One region of the Pantoea sp. X-Soil-MYKO-1785 genome, then DNA from elsewhere that is predicted to be linked to it. Evidence: predicted binding sites of a transcription regulator. Region 1 holds the regulator's gene; each other region holds the start of a gene.

Region 1 (5,611 bases):
AGACGCTTCGCCACCAGTGAAAGGGTGTGCAGGTGAGTTTTGCACTGGTCAGCCGGTACCAGCAGAGCAAACAACAGATCGACCGGCTGATTATCAACGGCATCAAACGCAATCGGCTGTTCAAGGCTGATAAACACCCCGACCGCACGTAGCGTATCCTCTTCCAGTTTACCGTGCGGAATGGCAATGCCATTGCCAATGCCGGTACTGCCCATGCGTTCACGGGTGAGAATCGCTTCAAAAAGCGTCTGGTGCGGCAGGTTGAGCTGCTTAGCGGCCAGTTCGCTGATAATTTCCAGCGCGCGTTTTTTGCTCTGGCAGTGTACGCCGCTGCGGGTGCAGTCGGACGAAAGCACTGTGCTCAATTCCAGTGTTAGATCGTTGTTCATTATCGTTTCACTTGCGAGTTAACCTGGCCATTTACCCGCAGCGTATCATGATGCTGGCGGTAAATGGCGCTTGCTTAGATGACAAAACGGGGCGGATTATCCGCCCCATCCTGTCGGCTCTGCGCGGCAGGCGCGCGTAGCTAGCGTGAAGGTTAGTGTTTTTTCAGTTTATCTTTGTGTTTGGTCAGCTGACGGGTGAGCTTGTCGATCAACCCGTCAATCGCCGCATACATATCTTCCGCTTCGGACGTGGCGTGCAGCTCGCCACCGTTTATGTGCAGCGTTGCGTCAGCCACCTGAGTAACCTTCTCCACCTTCAGCACAATATAAACCTGATTGATATGTTCGAAATAGTGTTCCAGTTTGGCAAATTTACCGCTGACGAAATCGCGCAGTGGTGCGGTGATTTCAACATTTTGCCCGGTAAGGTTCAGCTGCATAGGTCTTCCTTCTCATTTCTGTCAAACCAGCTGTTTGCGCTGGTTCGATGGCGGGATGGATAAAGACTCGCGGTATTTGGCGACGGTACGACGTGCCACCATGATCCCTTGATCAGATAACATGGAGGTAAGTTTACTGTCGCTCAAGGGTTTGGCTGGATTTTCCGCCGAGATTAATTTTTTCACCAGCGCGCGGATGGCCGTCGATGAGGCTTCGCCGCCACCTTCGGTATTCACGTGACTGGAGAAAAAGTACTTCAGTTCAAAAATACCACGCGGACTGTGCAGATACTTTTGCGTGGTCACGCGGGAAATGGTCGATTCGTGCATCTCAACCGCCTGGGCGATATCGGCCAGCACCATCGGCCGCATAAACTCCTCGCCCTGTTCAAAGAAAGCCTGCTGCTGCTCGACAATACAGCGTGTCACTTTCAGCAGCGTATCGTTGCGGCTTTCCAGACTTTTAATCAACCAGCGCGCTTCCTGCAGATTGCTGCGAATGAACTGGCTGTCGCTGTCGTTACGCGTCGCCCCGCTCATGGCGGCATACTGCTGATTGATCTTGAGGCGCGGAACGCTGTCAGCGTTTAGCTCAACCGTCCAGCGGCTGCCGACTTTACGCACCAGTACGTCGGGAATCACATATTCCGGTTCGCCGGTATTAATTGACTGACCCGGGCGCGGGTCCAGCGACTGAATTAAGGTCATCGCCTCTTTCAGCACCTCTTCTTTGAGGCGCGTCACCCGCATCAGGCTGCGAAAATCGTGGTTGGCCAGCAGGTCCAGATGTTCGCTGACGATCAGCCGGGCTTCCGTTAGCATTGGCGTTTCGGGCGCATATTGCGACAGCTGCACCAGCAGACAGTCACGCAGATCGCGTGCACCGACGCCAATCGGATCAAAGCGCTGAATACGTTTCAGCACCGCTTCCACTTCATCGGCCTCAAGCTCATCGTTGCCAATGCTGTCGAGGATCTCGTCAAGCGAAACGGTGAGGTATCCGGTTTCGTCGATCGCATCAACAATCGAGGTGGCAATGGCGCGGTCAGTATCGCTAAACGGCGTCAGCTCAACCTGCCACATCAGGTAATCCTGCAGCGACTGGGTTGTTTCGCCCTGATAAACCGGTAACTCATCATCCTGATAATCGGTCCCGGTACCGGATGGTGTGCCAGCGGTGTAGATTTCATCCCAGGTGGCGTCCAGCGGCAGCTCGTCAGGCATCTCTTTCTGCTCAAGCGCTTCACGGGTATCCAGCGCTTCGCCTTCGGGAGCCTCACGAGAGTCGATTTCATCATGCAGATCGGTTTGTTCAAGCAGCGGATTACTTTCCAGTGCCAGCTGTAACTCTTGCTGGAGTTCAAGCGTAGAGAGTTGCAGCAGACGAATCGCCTGCTGCAACTGCGGTGTCATCGCCAGCTGTTGGCTGAGCCTGAGTTGCAAACCTTGCTTCATAGACAGGATGGTAGTTCCCAGGTAAACATCAGTATTTACGACACCTTATCAGAGTCTGAACTCTTCACCCAAATAAACCCGCTTAACCTGCTCATCTGCCAGAATTTCATTCGGCGTACCGTGCGCGATCAGGTGGCCCTGACTGACGATATACGCCCGTTCGCACACCGCTAAGGTTTCGCGCACGTTATGGTCGGTGATCAGCACGCCAAGGCCGCTGTCACGCAAATGTTCGATGATTTTCTTGATGTCGATGACCGAGATGGGGTCAACGCCCGCAAACGGTTCATCCAGCAGGATAAATTTGGGGTTAGCCGCCAGCGCGCGGGCGATTTCGACCCGGCGACGTTCACCGCCGGAGAGCGCCTGACCCATGCTGTCGCGCAGGTGCTCAATGTGAAACTCTTCCATCAGCTCGTTGGCGCGATCCTGACGCTGCTCTTCGGTGAGGTCGTCACGGATTTGCAGAACTGCCATCAGGTTATCGTAGACGCTGAGGCGACGGAAAATTGAGGCCTCCTGCGGCAGATAGCCGATACCGCGACGCGCACGGGCGTGCAGCGGCAGGATACTGATATCTTCATCATCAATAATAATGCGGCCAGCGTCGCGCGGCACAATGCCAACCACCATGTAAAAGGTGGTGGTTTTACCGGCACCGTTGGGGCCCAGCAGGCCGACAATCTCGCCGGACTTTACCTGCAGACTGACATCTTCTACCACGCGACGGCCTTTATATGCCTTCGCCAGGTTTTCTGCGATTAATGTGGCCATAGCTATCAGTTACTCTTCTTTCCGCTGTTGGACGAACCTTTATCCTGCAGTTGCGACGGCACCAGCACGGTGGTGACGCGCTTATTCTGGCCCTGGCTGTACGCCTGCATTTTCTGCTCTTTCACCAGATAGGTAATGCGATCGCCCTTGATGTTGCTGTCCTGCTGCTCAATGAAGGCGTTGCCGGTCAGCTCAACAAAGTCGTTAGCCAGTTCATAGTGCAGTTTTGCCGCATGGCCCTGCACCGGCTTGCCGCTGTCCTGCATCTGGTAAAAGGTGGCAGGATTGCCGTACGCATCGACGATGGTTTTCTTGCTGTCGCCGCCCGGACGGGTTACCACCACTTTATCGGCGGTGATTTTGATCGAACCCTGAGTGACGATAACGTTGCCGGTAAAGGTCGCGACATTGCCCTGCAGATCCAGCGCCTGGTTCTGCGAGTCAATATTGACGGGCTTATCCGAGTCACCGGTCAGGGCCAGCGCAGGTACGCTGCTCGCCAGCAGCACGCTGGCGAGTAAAAGCTTAAGGCTATTTTTGTTCATTTTGAATTTCATAAGAAGTTTTGACCTTTTCGATTAACTCGGCGTTTTTTGTCCGTAAATTGCCGCGCATTTTCATGCCGGTGGAGTTAAAACTGCGGCCATACAGCGTCACCTGGTCGTCAGAGGTAACGTCCTGAGTGACAAGGTTAACCTGCGCATTGTCGGTTTTGACCCGGTCAAGCTGGGAATCCTGCGTCAGCGTATTCAGTTCAACATGACCATACAGATAAAGCATACGATCTTTGGTGAGCTTTGCCTTGTCCGCACGGAGTGTCCAGGTTGGCACTTTATTTTCGTCGTAGGTGGTCATCACCGGATTGTCGAACCAACTCAGTTCCTGATCCGAAAAGTAGGTCACTTTATCGGAAACCAGTTTATACGACAGCGCACCCTGCGGGTTGTAAACCACGGTGTGGGAATCCGCACTGGTATAGGTCGGTGCCTGATTATTGGTGGCAACCGGCGTATCCTCATCCTGGTTGGTAAGATTCCAGCCGATTAAAACCAGTGCAATCAAGGTCAGAATCAGCGTCATCCAACGCCTGCTTTTACTCATACTGATTGCCCTTTGGCATCCTCAAATTTATCCTGCGACATTAAGATCAGGTCGCAAACTTCACGTACCGCGCCGCGCCCGCCGGCAATGCGCGTCACGTAGTGCGCCCGCGGCAACAGCACCGGATGGGCATCCGCAACCGCCACGCTTAACCCCACTTTTGCCATCACCGGCCAGTCGATCAGGTCGTCGCCAATATAGGCGACCTGGTGATCGGAAAGAGACAGTTTATCCAGAAGTTCGCCATAGGCCAAAAGCTTATCCGATTGTCCCTGATAAAGATGACGAATGCCGAGCGTTTTACAGCGATCTTCCATCAGGCGGGCATTACGGCCGGTAATAATAGCCACTTCTACATCTGAGGTCAGCAGGCAGCGGATACCGTAGCCGTCGCGCACATTGAACGCCTTCAGCTCTTCGCCACTGTTGCCCATGTAGATCACCCCGTCGGACATGACGCCATCGACGTCGCAAATCAGCAGGCGAATCTGGCGGGCGCGGTCCATTACCCCGGCGCTGACCGGGCCATAGCAGGTTTCAATCGGGGGAGTTGCCAGTTGCATTGTCTTTTCCTGTTCAGACTACGCCAGCGCGCAGCATGTCATGCATATGTACCACACCGAGCAGATGGTCGTCATCGGCGACCAGGATCGACGTAATATTTTTGGTTTGCATCAGGTTGAGCGCTTCAACCGCCAGCATGTTTGGCCGTACGCGGATGCCGCCTGGCGTCATCACTTCACCAATAGTGGCGCGCTGGAAATCGATACCCATATCGAAGATGCGGCGCAGGTCACCATCGGTAAAGATGCCTTCAATCTTCATCAGATCGTCGACTATTACCGTCAAGCCGAGGTTTTTGCGGGTAATTTCCAGCAGTGCATCACGCAGCGATGCATCACGCGTGACGTGCGGCAGTTCATCGCCGCTGTGCATGATATCGGCCACGTGCAGCAACAGTTTACGCCCCAGCGCACCACCGGGATGGGAGAGCGCGAAGTCTTCAGCGGTGAAGCCGCGCGCCTCCAGCAGCGAAACGGCCAGCGCATCGCCCATGACCAGCGTGGCGGTGGTGCTGCTGGTCGGGGCCAGACCGAGCGGGCACGCTTCCTGCGGGACGCTGACGCACAGATGCACATCGGCAGCCCGGGCCATTGCGCTTTCTGGCCGGCCGGTCATGCAAATCAGGGTGATATTCTGCCGCTTTAACACCGGAATCAGCGCGAGAATTTCATTCGACTCGCCGCTGTTGGAGATGGCAATCACCACATCATTGTTGCTGACCATGCCCAGATCGCCATGGCTGGCTTCCGCCGGATGAACAAAAAAGGCGGGGGTGCCGGTGCTGGCAAAGGTGGCCGCCATTTTTTTGCCGATGTGGCCTGACTTGCCCATCCCCATCACCACCACTTTACCCTGGCAGGCATAAATCCGGGCGCAGGCGCGGGCGAA
Region 2 (5,611 bases), 570 kb from region 1:
CGACCGGCAGCGGCAAAAGTACGCTGCTCAGCCTGATCCAGCGCCATTTTGATATCCAGCAGGGCGATATCCGCTATCACCAGATTCCGCTGCCACAGCTGCGGCTGGACAGCTGGCGCAGCCGGCTGGCGGTGGTCAGTCAGACCCCGTTTCTGTTTTCCGACAGCGTCGCCAGTAACATCGCGCTGGGAAAACCGGGGGCGACCCAGCAGGAAATTGAGCAGGCCGCCACGCTGGCCTGCGTTCACGAAGATATTCTGCGGCTGCCGCAGGGCTATGAAACCGAGGTCGGGGAGCGTGGCGTGATGCTGTCGGGCGGGCAGAAGCAGCGTATCTCGATTGCGCGCGCGCTGCTGCTGAACGCGGAAATCCTGGTGCTTGATGATGCGCTGTCGGCGGTAGATGGCCGTACCGAGCATGAAATACTGCACAATTTGCGCCAGTGGGGACGGGGCCGGACCCTGATCATCAGCGCCCACCGTTTATCGGCGCTGACGGAAGCCAGTGAAATTCTGGTGCTGCAGCATGGCACCATCGCGCAGCGTGGCGATCATGATACGCTGGCGGATCGCCCGGGCTGGTATCGCGACATGTACCGTTATCAGCAGCTGGAAGCCGCGCTGGATGACGATGAGAATGAGAAAGGAGTGCCGCATGGCTAAGTCTGCCCGCTTGTGGCCCACCCTGAAGCGCCTGTTAAGTTACGGCAAGCCGTGGCGGAAATCCCTGTCGCTGGCGGTGGGCATGTTATGGATTGCCGCCGCCGCCGAAGTGACCGGGCCGGTGCTGGTCAGTTACTTCATCGATAATCTGGTGGCGAAACATCAGATGCCGTGGGGGCTGGTTGCCGGGCTGGTGGTGAGTTTTATCCTGCTGCAGCTGCTGGCGGCCGCGCTGCACTACTGGCAGGCACTGCTGTTTAACCGCGCCGCCATTGGCGTAGTGCAGCGCTTGCGCAGCGACGTGATGAATGCCGCGCTGTGCCAGCCGCTCAGCGCCTTCGACACCCAGCCGGTCGGACAGATTATTTCGCGCGTCACCAATGACACCGAAGTGATCCGCGATCTCTACGTTACGGTGGTGGCGACGGTACTGCGCAGCGCGGCGCTGGTAGGTGCCATGATGGTGGCGATGTTCAGCCTCGACTGGCGTATGGCGCTGGTGGCGATGATGATCTTCCCGCTGGTGCTGGTGGTGATGCTGATTTACCAGCGTTACAGCACGCCCATTGCCCGCCGGGTTCGCAGCTATCTGGCCGACATCAATAACGGCTTCAACGAAGTAATCAGCGGCATGAGCGTGATCCAGCAGTTTCGTCAGCAGGCGCGTTTTGGCGAGCGGATGGGGGAGGCGAGTCGTTCGCACTATCTGGCGCGGATGGAAACGCTGCGGCTTGACGGTTTTCTGCTGCGGCCGTTGTTAAGCCTGTTTTCAGCCATGGTGCTGTGCGGATTGCTGATGCTGTTCAGTTTCTCGGTGCCCGGCGTGTTTGAAGTCGGGGTACTGTACGCCTTTATTACCTATCTGGGACGGCTGAATGAGCCGCTGATTGAGCTCACCACCCAGCAATCGATGTTGCAGCAGGCGGTGGTCTCGGGCGAGCGGATCTTCGAGCTGATGGATGCGGCGCAACAGCAGTATGGACCCGACGCACGGCCGCTGGCCTCCGGTCGTCTGACCCTGAAAAACCTCAGTTTTGCCTATCGCGAAGATCGTGACGTGCTCAGCGAGATCAATCTTGAGGTGCCGTCACGCAGTTTTGTGGCGCTGGTCGGGCATACCGGCAGCGGTAAAAGCACCCTGGCGAATCTGTTAATGGGTTACTACCCGATTACCCGCGGTGAGATTCGCATTGATGACCGTCCGATTGGTGAACTCAGCCATGCGGTGCTGCGGCGGGGGATCGCCATGGTGCAGCAGGATCCGGTGGTGCTGGCGGATACGCTACTGGCTAACGTCCGGCTCGGCCGCGACATCAGCGAACAGGCGGTCTGGACGGTGCTGGAGCAGGTGCAGCTGGCCCCTCTGGCGCGCGCATTGCCTGACGGCATTCACACCCGGCTCGGCGAGCAGGGCAACAATCTGTCAGTGGGTCAAAAGCAGCTGCTGGCGCTGGCGCGGGTTCTGGTCGATCTGCCGCAGGTGATGATCCTCGACGAGGCGACAGCCAATATCGACTCGGGCACCGAGCAGGCGATTCAGCAAACGCTGCGAACCCTTCGCCAGCACAGTACGCTGGTGGTGATTGCGCACCGACTCTCAACCATTACCGAAGCCGATAACATCCTGGTGCTGCATCGTGGCAGGGTGGTCGAGCAGGGGAATCACGCGCAATTACTGGCGCTGCAGGGCCGTTACTGGCAGATGTATCAGCTGCAGCAGGTAGGCGATGATCTGGCGACGGGCATCCCCTTAACAACCGCAGGCTGAGTTGCACCTTTTTTGCGCGGTTTTATCAGAATAATCTGTATAAATGCACGCCTTTGATGCCTGGTGCACCAAAGGAGTGCATTCGCTTTTCTGGCGGTGCGCCATTCTCTGCGCTGCTGACTGATCCCCGACAAAACACGCCTTGCCTCGTCTCGCCTCGTTGATTGATTCCACGGTTTTTTTATTTATGGCACAGGCTTTGCTTAGATCCCTGCGTGTCCGTGAGACTCACTCATTTAATCGCTGGAGGGGATCCAATGAAGCTGGTTACCGTCGTAATTAAGCCATTCAAGCTGGAGGATGTGCGTGAAGCGTTATCTTCTATCGGCATTCAGGGGCTGACCGTCTCCGAAGTAAAAGGTTTTGGTCGTCAGAAAGGCCATGCGGAGCTGTACCGTGGCGCAGAATACAGCGTGAACTTCCTGCCTAAAGTCAAAATTGACATCGCCATCGCTGACGATCAGTTAGACGAAGTGGTGGATGTCATCAGTAAAGCGGCTTACACCGGCAAAATTGGCGACGGTAAAATTTTCGTGGCTGAACTGCAGCGCGTCATTCGTATTCGTACCGGCGAGACCGACGAAGCCGCTCTGTAATTAAGACTCAGTACTGTGATGGGATGGAAAAAATGAATAAAGTTTTCGCTAAGTTGGGCCTCACCAGCCTGGCACTGTTACCATCGCTCGCGATGGCTGCACCTGCCGTTGCGGACAAGGCTGATAACGCATTTATGATGATTTGCACCGCGCTGGTGCTGTTTATGTCAATTCCAGGTATTGCGCTGTTTTACGGCGGATTGATTCGCGGCAAGAACGTTCTCTCGATGCTGACGCAGGTGGCGGTCACCTTCTCACTGGTCTGCGTATTGTGGATGGTTTACGGCTATTCACTGGCCTTCAGCGAAGGTAACGCCTTCTTTGGTGGCTTCGGCTGGGCGATGCTGAAAAACATCCAGCTGACTGCAGTAATGGGCAGCTTCTACCAGTATATCCACGTTGCCTTCCAGGCGTCGTTTGCCTGTATCACCGTCGGCCTGATTGTCGGTGCCATCGCTGAACGTATCCGCTTCTCTGCCGTGCTGATTTTTGTCGGCGTTTGGCTGACTCTGGCCTATCTGCCTATCGCACACATGGTGTGGGCGGGCGGCTTCCTGGCCCAGGATGGCGCGCTGGACTTCGCTGGCGGCACCGTGGTGCACATCAATGCCGCCGTTGCCGGACTGGTTGGTGCTTATCTGGTTGGCAAACGTGCTGGCTTCGGCAAAGAGGCGTTCAAACCGCATAATCTGCCTATGGTCTTCACCGGTACCGCCATCCTCTATGTCGGCTGGTTCGGTTTCAACGCCGGTTCTGCCTCGGCGGCTAACGAAATTGCGGCGCTGGCGTTCCTGAATACCGTTGTCGCCACTGCAGGCGCGGTGCTGTCATGGACCTTTGGTGAGTGGGCGGTACGCGGTAAACCTTCACTGCTGGGCGCCTGTTCTGGCTTTATTGCCGGCCTGGTGGCTATCACTCCAGCCTGTGGTTACGTCGGCGTCGGCGGGGCGTTGATTATTGGTCTGGTGGGTGGACTGGCCGGACTGTGGGGCGTCACCACTCTGAAGAAATGGCTGCGGGTGGACGATCCCTGCGATGTGTTTGGCGTGCACGGCGTCTGCGGCATCGTGGGCTGTATCCTGACCGGCGTCTTCGCCTCTTCTTCACTGGGCGGTGTCGGCTACGCAGAGGGCGTAACCATGGGCCATCAGGTGTGGGTGCAGCTGTTCAGCGTCGGCCTGACCATCGTCTGGTCTGGCGTAGTCGCCTTCATCGGCTTCAAACTGGCGGACATGATTGTCGGACTGCGCGTGCCGGAAGAGCATGAGCGTGAAGGACTGGACGTTAACAGCCACGGCGAGAACGCCTATAACCAGTAAGTTTGCATCGACAGTGTGAAATCGGGGGCGAGCGATCGCCCCTTTTTTTATTCGCTGCGCTGCCGCATTACCCCTTCCTGCACCGTCGACGCCACCAGCACGCCTTGCTGATTATAGAATTCGCCACGGACAAAACCGCGCGCGCCAGAAGCGGAGGTGCTGACCACGCTGTACAGCAGCCATTCGCTGAAGTCGAACGGACGGTGGAACCACATCGAGTGATCGATAGTGGCGACCTGCATATCCGCCTCGAGGAAGCCTTTACCGTGCGGCTGCAGCGCCACCGGCAGGAAGTTAAGATCGGAGGCATAGCCCAGCAGATATTGATGGATGCGCAGATCGTCCGGCAGCGTGCCGTTGGCGCGGATCCATACCTGACGCTCAGGTTTATCGACGTGGCCCTTGAGCGGATTGTGCAGCTGCACCGGGCGAATCTCCAGCGGCCGTTCAGCGATAAACTTCTCGCGCAGTTTTTCCGGCAGCAGATGCGCCATTTTCTGCGCCATCACCTGCTCAGACAGCAGATTGTCAGGACCGGCAACCTCCGGCATGGCATTCTGATGTTCAAAGCCGCTTTCCGGTGCCTGGAATGAGGCGGTCATATAAAAAATTGGCTGACCGTTCTGAATGGCGCTGACCCGACGGGCGCTGAAGCTTTTGCCGTCACGCAGGGTTTCGACATCATAAATAATCGCCTTCTGGCTATCGCCGGGGCGCAGGAAGTAGCTGTGAAACGAGTGGATAATGCGATCTTCCGGCACCGTCTGCTTGGCCGCATACAGCGCCTGACCCACTACCTGACCGCCAAACACCTGGCGCAGCCCAAGATCTTCACTCTGGCCGCGGTATAAGCCTTCTTCCAGTTTTTCCAGATTTAATAAATTCAGCAGATTTTGCAGTGCCTGGCTCATGGCGGATTCCTCAATATAGTGACCGGCTCAGTGTGAAAGATCCGACCAGTTTACGTCAATCAGACTTTCCTCTTTGCTGCGGCCAGGCAAAATCCCGATTTTGTGCCAGTATTAAGCACATACGGCGAGTGAAGCGCTGTACGCAGGATTCGCTGCCGAAATCATTTTGATCAAAAGGAGACGACATCAATGAAACTCTGGCATGTGTTCAGTGGGGTAGTTATGGCGGTTGCTGTTGCAGGATGCGCCGACAAAGGTAAACCGGTGCCAACGCCAACGTTAGGATCGGCAGTGGCAGGACAGCAGGCGGCGATTGCGCAGCCTAACGTCAGCGGTTCGGTCTATATTCGTCAGC
Region 3 (5,611 bases), 430 kb from region 1:
CGGGAGTAAAGACCTCGCCCCACGGCACCTCTATGGTATGAACCTCAGCGCGGCAGCGACGGGCGATTTCACACAGCAGATGCCCAAAGCGGCCAAACACCGGCACCAGTACTTTGTCGCCGGGCCGGATGGCGGAGAGCAGGATCGCTTCAATCCCGGCGCGCGAGGTGCCATCAATCAGCAGGGTCCAGCGGTTTTCGGTACGAAATACGCCGCGATAGAGCGCCATCACCTCGTTCATGTAATGGGTCATGGCGGGATCGTACTGGCCAAGCAGCTGGCTCGACATGGCGCGCAGGACGCGCGGATCGGCGTTGATCGGCCCAGGCCCCATCAGCAGACGTTGCGGTGGATTGAGTTGTGGGTAGCGAGTGATATCCATGATGAATTCCTTGTTGAAGACTTACAGGCGGACCGAAGAGATAAACTGTTTCAGTTCAGGCGATTGCGGCTGCGCAAATAACGTTTTGCTGTCGCCCTGCTCCCAGACGCGCCCCTGATGCATAAAGACCACGCGATCGCCCACGTCGCGGGCGAAGCTCATTTCATGAGTGACGAGGATCAGCGTCATTCCTTCGGCCGCCAGCTGCTCCAGCACTTTGAGCACTTCGCCGACCAGCTCAGGATCGAGCGCCGAGGTGATCTCGTCACAGAGTAAAACTTTCGGCGTCATCGCCAGCGCACGGGCGATTGCAACCCGCTGCTGCTGACCGCCGGAGAGGCTGGCTGGATAGTAATCGAGCCGTTCGCCCAGCCCGACCTTCTCCAGCATCTGCGTCGCCAGCGCCCGGCACTCCGCCTCGCCCTTTTTCAATACCCGACGCGGTGCCAGCATGACATTTTCCAGCGCAGTCATGTGCGGGAACAGGTTGAAGCTCTGAAACACCATGCCGATTGAACGGCTGATCTCGCGGGCCTGTGAATCGCGGTCGGTAATGGTCATGCCGCCAAGCTTGATGCTGCCTTCCTGATAGCCTTCCAGCCCGTTAATGCAGCGCAGCAGCGTGCTTTTACCCGATCCACTGCGACCGATAATCGAGATCACCTCGCCCATGTCGATATCCAGATCCACGCCTTTCAACACATGGTTGTCGCCGTAATATTTTTGCACCTGATTAATGGTGATGAGCGGCATTGAATTTTTTCTCCAGATACTGGCTGTAGCGAGACAGCGGATAACACATCAGGAAGTAACCGAGCGCCACCAGCCCAAAGACTTTGAACGGCTGGTAGGTCACGTTGTTCAGAATGGTGCCGGCTTTGGTCAGCTCGATAAAACCGATAATCGACGCCAGCGCAGTGCCTTTGATCACCTGTACCGCAAAGCCGACCGTCGGGGCGATGGCGATGCGAATCGCCTGCGGCGCAACCACCCGCGCCAGGGTCTGGCCGAAACTCAGGCCGAGACAGCGTGACGCTTCCCACTGCCCTTTCGGCAACGCGCGAATACTGCCGTACCAGATATCGACCAGAAAGGCGCTGGTGTAGAAAGTCAGCGCCAGCGAGGCCGCCGTCCAGGGCGCGACGTCAATTCCGAACAGCCCGACGCCAAAGAAGGCGAGAAACAGCTGCATCAGCAGCGGCGTACCCTGGAACAGCGCGGTATAGCCGCGAACCCAGCGCGTCAGCCATTTACGCTGCAACAGTCGCATAAACAGCAGCGGCAGCGTCACCAGCGTGCCGCCGGCAAACGCCACCAGAGAGAGCAGCAGGGTCCAGCGCGCCGCCAGCAGCAGGTTGCGCACGATGTCCCAGTCGGTGAAGGTTGTCATCATGCCTGCACTCCAAACCATTTACGGCCAATCGCCAGCAGCAGCTGACGCATCGCAATCGACAACGCCAGGTAGATCAACGTGGTCACCAGATAGACCTCAAAGCTTAAAAAGGTGCGCGACTGAATCAGGTTAGCGGCGAAAGTCAGCTCCTCGTAGGAGACCTGCGACACCACCGACGAGCCGAGCATCACGATAATGCACTGACTCACCAGCGCCGGATAAATACGCTGCAGCGCGGGCGGCAGCACCACCCGCAGAAACGTCTGGCTGCGGGTCAGGCCCAGCACCCGGCCCGCTTCCCACTGCCCTTTTGGCGTCACCTGAATACCGGCGCGGATGATCTCAGTGCTGTAGGCACCAAGGTTGATCAGCATCGCCAGCAGCGCTGCTTCACCGGCGGTGAGTTTCAGCCCCAGGTTAGGCAGGCCAAACACGATAAAGAACAGTTGCACCACGAACGGCGTATTGCGGATCAGCTCGACGTAGACGCCCCACAGACGGCTCATCCAGCCCGGTTTACCGCTGCGCAGCGCGGCGCCGACGATGCCGAGGCTGACGCCGCCGACGGTGGCCAGCAGCGTTAACTGGATGGTGACCCACAGGCCGGAGAGCAGCTCCGGCCAGTAGGGCCACAGGGCGGGAAAGTTAAGTTGCCCGATCATTATCCGTTCCTCAGGCGCCGAGGCTGGCGGGCAGCGGGGCTTTCAGCCACTGTTCTGACAGGCTGTTTAGGGTGCCATCTTTGATGCCCTGCTCAATCAGCGCATTGATCTTCTGTTTCAGTGCCGGCTGGTCTTTCTTCAGGCCAATGAAGCAGGGTGAATCTTTCAGCATAAACTGGGCAACCGGTGCTTTAGCCGGATTCTGACGGGCGATAGCCGCCACCACCAGGTTGCCGGTCGCGACATATTCCACCTGACCGGAGAGGTAGGCTGACAGCGTGGTGTTGTTATCTTCGTAACGTTTCACCTGGGCGTCCTTCGGTGCGACCTCACTCAGCACCATGTCCTCCACTGCGCCACGGGTTACGCCAATCGACTTGCCGCTCAGTGCCGCCGCCGATTTGATCTCTTCGCCTTTCGGCCCAAAGACGCCGAGGAAGAACGGCGCATAGGCGCGGGTAAAATCGATCACTTTTTCACGCTCCGCGTTTTTGCCCATGCTGGAGATCACCAGATCGACTTTGTCGGTTTGCAGATAAGGCACCCGGTTGGCGCTGCTGACCGGCACCAGCTGTAACTTAAGTTTCATCTGCTTCGCCAGGTACTTCGCCATGTCGATGTCGTAACCCTGGGGTTGCAGATCGGTGCCGACTGAACCAAACGGCGGGAAATCCTGCGGCACCGCCACCCGGATCACGCCACGCTGCTGGATATCCTGCAGCTGATCGGCCAGCGCGCTGCCCGCCTGTGCCATCAGTAATGCCGCTGCCGCAACCGCCATCAAAACTTTTTTCATTATGCACCCCGGTGAGATTGTGTGAAACAAAAGATTCTTTAGCATGCATTCTGCAACTAATGTGCCAACCAGCGCAGCGGCAAAAAAAGGGTTAACTGGCAATGAGATTGGGAAAAGAGCGGCCTGATAAGCCGCGAAAGGCTGGCGGAACAGGCTGTACTAAAATGGGGCAAGGCACCAAAACGGTGCCTGTTAACGGTGCTCCAGTTCGTCAAACTGCTGGTAAAGATCGGCGATCTGATGAATACGCTGACGGCCCTGCGCCAGCATTTCATGCAGCAGCGCGTTGGCGATCAGGTTGATCAGGCTCATTGCCGAGGCGTAGCTGTCGAAAGCCGAGACGCTGTCGAGCGGCGCGCAGAGCTGCCAGCGTGCCAGCGCAATCACTGTTTGCGCCTGCGGCTCACACAGCGCCAGCAGCGGGATGCCGGCGGTTTGTAGCTGTTGCATCAGCGGACGAATCATCCGGGTACGGCGGCGGAACGCCATTACCACGACCATGTCGTCCGGCGTGATATCCACCAGCTCTTCGGCCAGCGTCTGGCCTGGCTGCGGCAGAATATGCACCTGTGGCCGCGCCTGCATCAGCTGCTGACGCAGGTGCAGTGCCACCGGATAGGCATTACGCATGCCGATAATAAAAACACGTTTCGCCTGCGCCAGCTGCTGGATTACCTCACCGAAATGCTGCGCATCCAGACTATTAACCCACTGCGTCAGGTTAGCCATCTCCTGCTTGTAGTGCCGTGACAGTAAGGTGTTGCCCTGCACCGCATCGCGGTTATCGGTTAGCGGCATGCCGCTCTGACGCAGGGTGCGCAGCTCATCACGCATCTCTTTGTACTTCTCATAGCCCAGACGTTTGAACAACCGGCTGACGGTGGCTTTCGAAACGCCGCTGAGCCGCGCCAGCTCGGCGCTGTTGTAGCTGATCAGGTCGTCAAAATGGTCAAAAACAAAGTCGGCAATCCGTTGCTCCTGCGGTGAGAGCTGGGAATAGTGGCTTCTGAGTCGTTCATCAAGCTGTTGCATAACAGGTCCTGTAACTTTTGTTTCAGCTGAAGCTAGCATAATTTGCGCCAGGTTAACGCGGTTGCAACCGCGGCCGGAATGAAAACTGGAACAGCTCTTGCTTTGTATACCGTTCTGTCACCCGATAACAGAATGAGAAAAGCATGATTCAAAGCAATATGGCCCCACAGGGGATGGCGGTGACGCCGCACCATCTGGCCAGCGAAAGTGCGCTGGCGGTGCTGCGTGACGGCGGCAACGCCATTGAAGCGATGGTGGCGGCGGCATCAACTATCGCCGTGGTCTATCCACACATGAATGGCCTCGGTGGCGATGGCTTCTGGCTGATTATGCCGCCAGGCGGCGATCCTGTCGCGATTGATGCCAGCGGTGCAGCGGGATCGCTGGCCCACTTCGATTTCTACGGCGATCATCAACAGATCCCGCACCGCGGCCCGAAAGCGGCGTTAACCGTCGCCGGTACGGTCAGCGGCTGGCAGGAGGCGTTGCAGCTGGGCGCGGAACTGGGAACTGCCCCGCTGCCGCTGGCACGTCTGCTGCGCGATGCCATTCGCTATGCGGCCGATGGCATTCCGGTGACCGCTTCACAGGCGGCCGCCACGGCGACCTTCCGCAACGAGTTACAGCATCAGCCCGGCTTTGCCGCCACCTTTATGCCTGATGGCGATGTGCCGCAGCCGGGCAGCCGCTTTACCCAGCCGGCGCTGGCGCAAACGCTGTGTCAGCTGACGGAGCAGGGGCTTGACAGCTTTTATCGCGGCCCGCTGGCGCGCCATCTGGCCAGCGAGATGTCAGCGCTGGGCATGCCGATCACCCTGGAGGATCTGCAACAGCAGCGCGCCCGCCGCTGTACCCCGCTGCATCTGTCACACAGCGAGGGCGATATCTGGAATATGACGCCGCCGACTCAGGGCATGGTGTCGCTGGCGATCCTTGGCATCACCGACGCGCTGGATATGGTTGACGCCAGTGAAGCGCAGACCGTACACCGTATCGTGGAAGCCACCAAAAAAGCCTTCGCGCTGCGCGACAAACACATCACCGATCCGCGCCACGTTACCGAAGATTTACAGGCGCTGCTCGACAGCGATCATCTCGCCACGCTCGCCAGTCAGATCGACGATCGCCAGGCGGCCCCCTGGGGAAACGGGCGGGGTCCGGGCGATACTGTCTGGATGGGCGTGATGGACAGCAGCGGCCTGGCCGTGTCGTTTATCCAGAGTATTTATCACGAATTTGGCAGCGGCGTGGTGCTGCCGGGCACCGGCATTACCTGGCAGAACCGCGGTGCGGCATTCAGTCTCGATCCCGATCACCTGCTGGCGCTGGCCCCCGGCAAGCAGCCG

The links. Region 1 encodes sigma-54, which starts transcription at its own class of promoters, with help from an activator protein. Its sites were predicted from a motif close to GTTGGCACANNTTTCGCTNT; they were not measured.
Region 2: glnK (P-II family nitrogen regulator) is a predicted target of sigma-54. The motif match lies at 2,617-2,636, and genes of this name have one in related genera.
Region 3: AC6I8D_RS03795 (gamma-glutamyltransferase family protein) is a predicted target of sigma-54. The motif match lies at 4,350-4,369, and genes of this name have one in related genera.

What each region holds. Positions count from the first base shown of each region.
Region 1 covers NZ_AP036000.1:420,253-425,863, forward strand. Annotated here, with positions in the region: gene ptsN (PTS IIA-like nitrogen regulatory protein PtsN) at 1-389, opposite strand, end outside; gene hpf (ribosome hibernation promoting factor) at 542-829, opposite strand; gene rpoN (RNA polymerase factor sigma-54) at 851-2,284, opposite strand; gene lptB (LPS export ABC transporter ATP-binding protein) at 2,333-3,058, opposite strand; gene lptA (lipopolysaccharide ABC transporter substrate-binding protein LptA) at 3,064-3,615, opposite strand; gene lptC (LPS export ABC transporter periplasmic protein LptC) at 3,590-4,159, opposite strand; gene kdsC (3-deoxy-manno-octulosonate-8-phosphatase KdsC) at 4,156-4,722, opposite strand; gene kdsD (arabinose-5-phosphate isomerase KdsD) at 4,736-5,611, opposite strand, start outside.
Region 2 covers NZ_AP036000.1:995,156-1,000,766, forward strand. Annotated here, with positions in the region: gene AC6I8D_RS04500 (SmdA family multidrug ABC transporter permease/ATP-binding protein) at 1-662, shown strand, start outside; gene AC6I8D_RS04505 (SmdB family multidrug efflux ABC transporter permease/ATP-binding protein) at 655-2,430, shown strand; gene glnK (P-II family nitrogen regulator) at 2,688-3,026, shown strand; gene amtB (ammonium transporter AmtB) at 3,059-4,345, shown strand; gene tesB (acyl-CoA thioesterase II) at 4,393-5,256, opposite strand; gene AC6I8D_RS04525 (YbaY family lipoprotein) at 5,446-5,611, shown strand, end outside.
Region 3 covers NZ_AP036000.1:850,323-855,933, reverse strand. Annotated here, with positions in the region: gene AC6I8D_RS03825 (pyridoxal-phosphate-dependent aminotransferase family protein) at 1-382, opposite strand, end outside; gene AC6I8D_RS03820 (amino acid ABC transporter ATP-binding protein) at 404-1,135, opposite strand; gene AC6I8D_RS03815 (amino acid ABC transporter permease) at 1,116-1,772, opposite strand; gene AC6I8D_RS03810 (amino acid ABC transporter permease) at 1,772-2,437, opposite strand; gene AC6I8D_RS03805 (transporter substrate-binding domain-containing protein) at 2,448-3,233, opposite strand; gene hpxU (MurR/RpiR family transcriptional regulator HpxU) at 3,426-4,265, opposite strand; gene AC6I8D_RS03795 (gamma-glutamyltransferase family protein) at 4,409-5,611, shown strand, end outside.